One region of the Marinobacter shunpengi genome, then DNA from elsewhere that is predicted to be linked to it. Evidence: predicted binding sites of a transcription regulator. Region 1 holds the regulator's gene; the other holds the start of a gene.
The links. Region 1 encodes FliA, which starts transcription of late flagellar genes. Its sites were predicted from a motif close to CTAAAGTTTNNNNNNNNNNNGCCGNTAA; they were not measured.
Positions count from the first base shown of each region.

Region 1 (3,805 bases):
GATGATCTGCCGCCGGTGCCGGAAACCCGTCAGGAATCCGACGCCGGTCCGGCGGCGGCTGTTACGGCGGACGCGACCGATGAGCTTGCCGGCATGCGCCGTGAGCTGGATTCCCTGCGGGCAATGATCAGTGACAAAGTGCCTGCCGGTGGTCAGCATGGCCCAGCGCCGGAGAAGCCGGCCGAAGAGGTTATGGATGCTGTACGCAGACGTCTGGGCGAACGCCTGGAAGAGTTTGGTGTCAGTGCCCAGCTGGCGACCAGCCTGGCGCGGCAGAGTGGTCGCGGCAAGCTTGAAGACAACTGGAAGCGCTCCCTGAGAACCCTGGCCGCAGGCCTGAAAACCGGTGGTGGCGACTGGGCTTCCCGGGGAGGTATCTACGCCCTGGTGGGTCCCACCGGCTCCGGCAAGACCACCACCATCGGCAAGATTGCGGCACAGTACGTACTGGAGCATGGTGCCGATTCCCTGGCGCTGGTCACCACCGACCGCTACCGGGTAGCCGCCCACGAGCAACTGTTTGTGTTCGGCCGCATCCTTAATGTGCCGGTACGGGTCGTCGACGACACCCACAGCCTGGACGCGGTGCTGGATGAGCTGGAGGGGCGCCACCTGGTGCTGATCGACACCGCCGGCCTGTCCGGCGCCGACCCCGGCTGCCAGGAGCAGTTGCAGGAACTGGCGCAAAGCCGCCACCCGGTACGCTCACACCTGGTGGTTCCCGCCACCAGCCAGCCCCGGATCATGAAATCCATGTGGCATTGCTATAAGATGGCGAATCTTGCAGGTTGTATCATGACCAAGCTGGATGAGGCCCTGACCCTGGGCGAAGTGCTTGGGTTCGCCCTGGAGACGGCATTGCCGGTGGCCTGGGTGACGGATGGCCAGAAGATACCCCAGGACCTGCACCCGGCCAACGCCGCATCGCTGGTTCGCCTGGGTGTTGAACGCTTGCGTGATGCCCGTAAACAGCAGACCATGGCGGCAGGTGCCTGACCGCCTTCACCCGGCGCTGGCCGGTGTGGTTTCAGGCACGGCATGACAGAATACTGAACGACAAGAACCTTGGCGGGACACTAGAACCTCTATGAGCAGACCACATCCGGTTCAGGTTATTGCAGTCACCGGTGGCAAGGGTGGCGTGGGTAAGAGCAACGTCTCCGTAAACCTTGGCATTGCCCTCTCGCAGATGGGCCGGCGTGTCGTCCTGCTGGATGCAGACCTGGGACTCGCCAACATTGACGTCCTGCTGGGGATTACCGCCAGTCGAAACCTTTCCGACGTACTGGCCGGCGAGTGTGATCTCCGGGATGTGCTGGTTAATGGCCCCGGGGGTATCAAGATCGTTCCCGCGTCCTCCGGCACCCAGCGCATGACCCAGCTTTCCCCCATGGAGCACGCTGGCCTGATTAACGCCTTCAGTGAACTGGGCGATCAGGTGGACGTGCTCATTGTCGATACCGCGGCCGGTATCTCCGAGAGCGTGGTCAGCTTCCTGCGTGCGTCCCAGGAACTGCTGCTGGTGGTCTGCGACGAACCCACCTCGATCACCGATGCCTATGCCCTGATCAAATTGATGAACCGGGATTACGGCGTTAACCGCTTCCGCATCCTGGCCAACCAGGTCCGTAACGAGCAGGAAGGCAAACACCTGTTCGGCAAACTGACCCGGGTCACCGAGCGCTTCCTGGATGTTGCACTACAATATGTAGGCATGGTTCCTTACGATGAGGCGGTACGCAAGGCAGTCCAGAGGCAGCGGGCGGTGCTCGATGCCTACCCCAGGGCGAAGGCCTCACTGGCCATCAAGGCCCTGGCCGAGAAGGTGGACAGCTGGCCGCTACCATCGTCCCCCCGGGGGCATCTGGAATTCTTCGTGGAGCGCCTGGTAAGCACCAACGCCTGATCCAATCCTGATGTATGGGTTAACCGGATACATGACATTGGCCAGAAGTCTCGGAATCTACCATCAGACCGGCCGGCGTGATGCCCACCACCTGGTGGAGCAGCATGCGCCGCTGGTCAAGAAAATCGCCCTGCATCTCATGGCCCGACTGCCGGATTCCGTGCAACTCGAGGACCTGATGCAGGCCGGTATGGTGGGGTTGCTGGAAGCTGCCGCAAAATACCAGTCGGACCGTGGTGCTTCCTTTGAAACCTACGCCGGCATCCGTATCCGTGGCGCCATCGTTGACGAGATCCGCAAGGGGGACTGGGTGCCACGCTCAGTTCACCGCAATGCCCGCCGCGTGTCCGCCGCCATCAAGGCCGTGGAGGATCGTGAAGGGCGGGAAGCCCAGGATCACGAAGTGGCGGAAGAACTCGGCATGACCCTGCCGGAGTACCACGCCTGCCTCAGTGACACTAATTCCGGTCGACTTTTTTCCCTGGATGAACTCAATGAATCCGGGGAGCTGCCGATACAGGAACAGGAGGCTTCGGACAATCCCCTGGATGATGTGTCGGGCGCCGCCTTCCGCCAGAACCTGGCGGCGGCCATTGAGGATCTGCCGGAGCGTGAGAAGCTGGTACTCAGTCTCTACTACCAGGAAGAACTGAACCTGAAGGAAATCGGCGCCGTGCTCGGGGTAAGTGAGAGCCGGGTCAGCCAGATCCATAGCCAGGCCGCTCTGAGGTTGCGGGGGCGACTGTCCGAATGGCAGGCGTCTGATGCCGGCACGTCCTGATTCCGGGAGCGGGTGCAGAGCGCGTCGAGGCGACAGGAATCCAGCACGCCCTGCTGGGCGATAACACATTGAAACGGTAAGCAACGCCAGGGCTGCTAGAATAACGCCAACCGCCCGGAAACAGGCGGAAGCGGAACAGCCTGATCAAACGTTGCCCGGGCCCATAACTGCCAGGCCCAGGTCATTATTCCGGCGACGACCAACTGGAGGTCCCATTGGACAAGAACATGAAGATTCTCATTGTGGACGACTTCTCCACAATGCGACGGATTATCAAGAACCTGCTGCGTGATCTCGGGTTTACCAATACCGATGAGGCAGACGACGGCAACACCGCGCTGCCCATGCTTCGTTCCGGCAAGTATGACTTTCTGGTCACCGACTGGAACATGCCGGGCATGTCCGGTTTCGACCTGCTCAAGGAAGTTCGCGCCGATGAGCAGATCAAGGACCTGCCTGTCCTGATGGTCACCGCGGAAGCCAAGCGTGACCAGATCGTGGCGGCCGCCCAGGCCGGCGTTAACGGCTACGTCGTCAAACCGTTCACGGCCGCCGTACTCAAGGAGAAGATCGAGAAGATCTTCGAGCGTATTGAGTAAAGCGTCGGGTACGCTTTGAAACCAGAACCGACAGTCCGGATGTGCTCCCATGAGCGAAGATAAAAACAGTGGCCCCAACCTTGACCCGGAGATCACCAGCCAGCTCAAGGAGCAGGCCAACGAGTTGGTGAAACAGGTCAATGCCGGTGACTACGCCAAGGCCATGACCCTGATCAATGAGCTGAGTGAAGTAAGGGACCAGAGCCTTTACCGGGAAGTCGGTCGCCTGACCCGCAGCCTTCACGAGGCCATCCGCAATTTCCAGATCCAGCCACAGAACGCCGAACAGCAGGAAGCCCTGTCGAAGATGACCGACGCGTCGGACCGGCTCCAGTACGTGGTGGAAATGACCAGCAACGCGGCCAACCGGACCATGGACCTGGTGGAAGTGGCCATGCCGCGGGCCAGTACCATGTGCGAGGAGGCCAAGTCCCTGCGTGATGACTGGCAGCGCCTGCGCCGACGGGAGATGGCACCGGCCGAGTTCCGCGAGCTCTACGGTCGTATAGACCGCTTCTT
Region 1 is NZ_JBJJLA010000015.1:379,188-382,992, reverse strand. It holds gene flhF (flagellar biosynthesis GTPase FlhF) at 1-996, shown strand, start outside; gene ACJO3T_RS09750 (MinD/ParA family protein) at 1,088-1,906, shown strand; gene ACJO3T_RS09745 (RNA polymerase sigma factor FliA) at 1,938-2,687, shown strand; gene cheY (chemotaxis response regulator CheY) at 2,903-3,286, shown strand; gene ACJO3T_RS09735 (protein phosphatase CheZ) at 3,336-3,805, shown strand, end outside.

Region 2 (3,805 bases), on a different contig from region 1:
GCTATTGTACGGGAGTACGGGGGGAATGGCTATCGGGAGGGAGCTTTCACGGACCCGGGGACACCGCCCCTCCCCCGGAAGGAGAGGGGTAGTGGGGGCCGTCTGGACTTAACCCGTGGCCCGGGCCTGCTGGCTGAGCACTTCCTCGCGGATGCCGTCCCAGCCTTCCTTAATGGAACGTAGCAGGTCAGCGACTTCTTCCAGTTTGCCGACGTCGTTTTTTGCGCTGGCTTCCAGCAGCGTGCGCTCCATGTAGTCGTAGAGGCTTTCCAGGCGGAGGGACAGGTCGCCGCCCTTCTCGAAATCCAGGAAGCTGCGCAGACCACCAATGATCTCAATGGCCTTGTTGATCAGTTGGGCCTTGGCCCCGTAGTCCTTCTGCTGCATCCTGGCCTTGGCCATATTGATGCGCTCCAGGGCCCCGTTGTACAGCAACTGAATGAGCTTGTGAGGATCGGCATCGGTGATGCTGGTCTGGGTGTTGATGCGCTGGTATTGCTGTAAACCGTTCATACTGACTTCCCCTAAATACTATGCCCTGAAAACGACGCCCTGACTCCTGGCTTCCATTACCCGTTCTGACTCGATGAGGGAGCCAGAGCCGCCAACTGCTGGCTGACGAAGTCCTGGGTACTCTGCAATTGGGAGATCAACTGGTCGGCTGCGGTGAACTGCTTCACCAGCCGTTCCCGCATTGACTCCATCCGCATATCCAATTGGTCCCGCTCTTCCTGGATGCTTTCCAGTCTCTCGTTAAGACCATCAGTCCGGTTTGAGAGCGTGCCATCAGACGCAAGCATGTTGTCCGCAATAGCCGTTATCCGGGCCGCGACACCCTCGGCGCCATCCACCTCGGCAAACAGTTGGGCGACTTCACCTGGCGCCTGATCAAGCTTGTCCTTGAAAACAGACTGATCAAACGTCAATTTGCCGTTGTCGTCCGGATCAGTGGCAATGCCGATATCCGCCAGGGTTCGAACCGTGCCGTTTTCAAGGCCGGGCACTACCGATGAAATCACTTCACGAAGGTCATTCCGGAGATTGCGGATGGTGGAGTCGCCGTTAAGCAGGCCACCCTGACCGGTATCGGCATTAAAGCCTGAAATAGACCGGACGACATTCTGGAACTCGTTGTACTTATCTACAAACGCCTGGACTCGCTCAGCGACCGCGTCGGAATCCTCTTCCACCTTGATGGTCGAGGTGCCCGCGCCCTTGAGTTCAAACGTCAGCCCTTCAACCGCGTCGGAAACCGTATTGCTGGACCGGGTGACGTCGATTCCGTTTACGGTCAGGAGTGCATCCTGGGCCGCTACGGTCTGCTCAAGGTTCTGGGTTGTCCCGTCGTAGACAAACTGGGATAGACCACCAGTATCCGTGTTATTGCCATCATCATCGGTGACAGTAACCTGCACCTCGTTTGCCGTGCCGCTCTCCGCCGAAGACATGACCAGCCGGAAACCCGAACCGGTATCTACCACACTGGCATTCACCCCGGCGCCGGAGTCGTTAATGGCGCTTGCCATTCCTTCAAGGGTGTTGTTACTGCCATCAATCGTAATATCCGTGGCAGTGCCGCCGACATTTATGGTCATGGTACCGGTACCGACGGTAGTGGAATCCTTGTCGGCAAACGTGGTGGAGGCCAAAGACTGGGAACGGGCCAACTGCTGCACGTCGATCTCATAGGTGCCATCATTGACCTGGGACTCGTCCATGGAAACACCAACGGTACTCTCGTTGGACGAGCTGGTATTAAATGCCATCAAGCCATCGGCGCTACTCAACCCCTCCATGGAGGAACGAAGTCCTTCAACGGCACTTTTCAATGTGCCAAAAGCGGAGATCATTGCCTCCGTGCGCTGCTGTTTCTGGTTCAGCCGGACTTCCGTTGGCTGACGCTCGGCGTTCAGGATCTGATCGACCAGATCCGAGCTGAACAATCCCGAGCCAGCCCCGAGTGACGATATGGATGCCATGATGTCATCCCCCTTGCGGTGGTATACCTGTGTGTGCTGCTACTACCTGTTATCGGCGGGGAGCGGCAAAACTTTGCCCTTTATCCGTCGAAATCCGGCATTATTTTGTAACGGCCTGTAAACCCACTATAGATGTTTCCCTGAAAGCAAGACACCGCCGGCCCCTCTCGGGTGCGGCGGTGCTGTATACCGTTGCCCAATGTCGTGAGGAAGAAAAGCCCTACACTTTCACATTAAACAACGACAGCGGTTCGTCCTGCTGCAAGTTCTCTGCCAACCTCAGGGCAACCTCATCCGGAATCTGGCGAATGACTTCACGGGTCTCCTGATCAACCACCTTCACAATGGTCTGACCGGCATCGCTATCCACCTCGAATTGCAGGTCCCGCTGAACGCTCTGAACAAAATCGTTCAACTGGGTAACAGCGGAATCCAAATCCTCCCGCTGATCCCTGTTACGCTCCTTCAGGCGCTCAGCCCGGGAGGGCTCGCTGGGCTGAGGAGAGGTGGCAACTTTCGCCGCACTGTCCGCAGATGAAGCCGCCAGGTCGGAGGCATTCCTGCCTTCGGCCTGAGATGACGACATGGCCCGAGCCGGAGCTTGCTCACTGGAGCGAACCAGCTTCAGATCCGGGCTATTCAGGTTAACGCCATTCATAGCTTACCTCGCTATCCTCAAACGGCGTAAAGCCGGGCCCCGAAGAGCCCGACTGTTACCGTTCGTCCCCTGTTACTGCAGGAGGGACAGAACCTGCTGCGGCCGGGCGTTGGCCTGGGACAGTACCGAGATACCAGCCTGCTGCAGCACCTGGGCCTTGGACATCTTGGCCGTTTCGGCCGCAAAGTCCGCATCAAGAATCCGGCTCTGGGACGCGCTCTGGTTCTCAATGTTGGTCTGCAGGTTGGCAATGGTGCTCTCAAAGCGGTTCTGCACCGCACCCAGGTCAGACCGGAAGGAGTTCACCGAACTCAGTGCATTATCGATAGCGCTGAGAGCCGCTTCGGCACCGGAAGCGGTGCTGATGCTGACGGAGGACACGTTCAGACCAGCGGCGCCCGCAGTCATGCTGTTATCGAAGCCAACCTCGATGGATTGACCAGCGTTTGCACCAATCTGGAAGGACACGGCGGAGCCCAGAGTGCCATCCAGTACGGACTGGCCGTTGAATTCGGTCTGGGTACCGATACGGGTGACTTCGGCAATACGCTGGTCCACTTCAGCCTGCAGCAACAGACGATCTTCATTTGAGTTGGAGCCGTTAGCCGCCTGGACAGCCAGCTCACGGATACGCTGCAGGTTGTTCACAGTCTCGTCCAGACCACCTTCTGCAGTCTGAACCATGGAAATGCCGTCGTTGGCATTACGAGACGCCACCTGGAGACCGCGGATCTGGGTGTCGAAACGAGTGGAAATTGCCAAACCGGCCGCATCATCCTTGGCGGAGTTAATGCGCAGACCAGAGGACAGACGCTCCATAGCCTGGTTAGACAGGCTCTGGGACTTGCCCAGTTGGTTCTGTGCCATGAGTGACGCAACGTTCGTGTTGATTCCGAGAGCCATAGTACTTCTCCGACAAATAGTTTTGCTTCATTTGAAAGAGGTCTGGCGCCCGTTCTCTGCTTAGTGGGTACGCCGCCCCGCTGTACTGCTTAACGGCGCGCCCGGGAATTCCTTTAGAAAAAAAACATCGTTCTTTGTTATTAAATGTAACCAATTAAATATCAAAAGGTTAAACTCTATTTCGAAGTTAAACCCTCGGCTCTTCATCAGTCAGGCGGGCTTTTAACCAGGGGTCGGATTCCACCGGCCGGGCCTGCAGGATCAC
Region 2 is NZ_JBJJLA010000010.1:86,620-90,424, forward strand. It holds gene fliS (flagellar export chaperone FliS) at 109-513, opposite strand; gene fliD (flagellar filament capping protein FliD) at 570-1,979, opposite strand; gene ACJO3T_RS05010 (flagellar protein FlaG) at 2,200-2,637, opposite strand; gene ACJO3T_RS05015 (flagellin domain-containing protein) at 2,710-3,540, opposite strand; gene ACJO3T_RS05020 (motility associated factor glycosyltransferase family protein) at 3,728-3,805, opposite strand, start outside.
Region 2: fliD (flagellar filament capping protein FliD) is a predicted target of FliA. The motif match lies at 2,029-2,056, and genes of this name have one in related genera.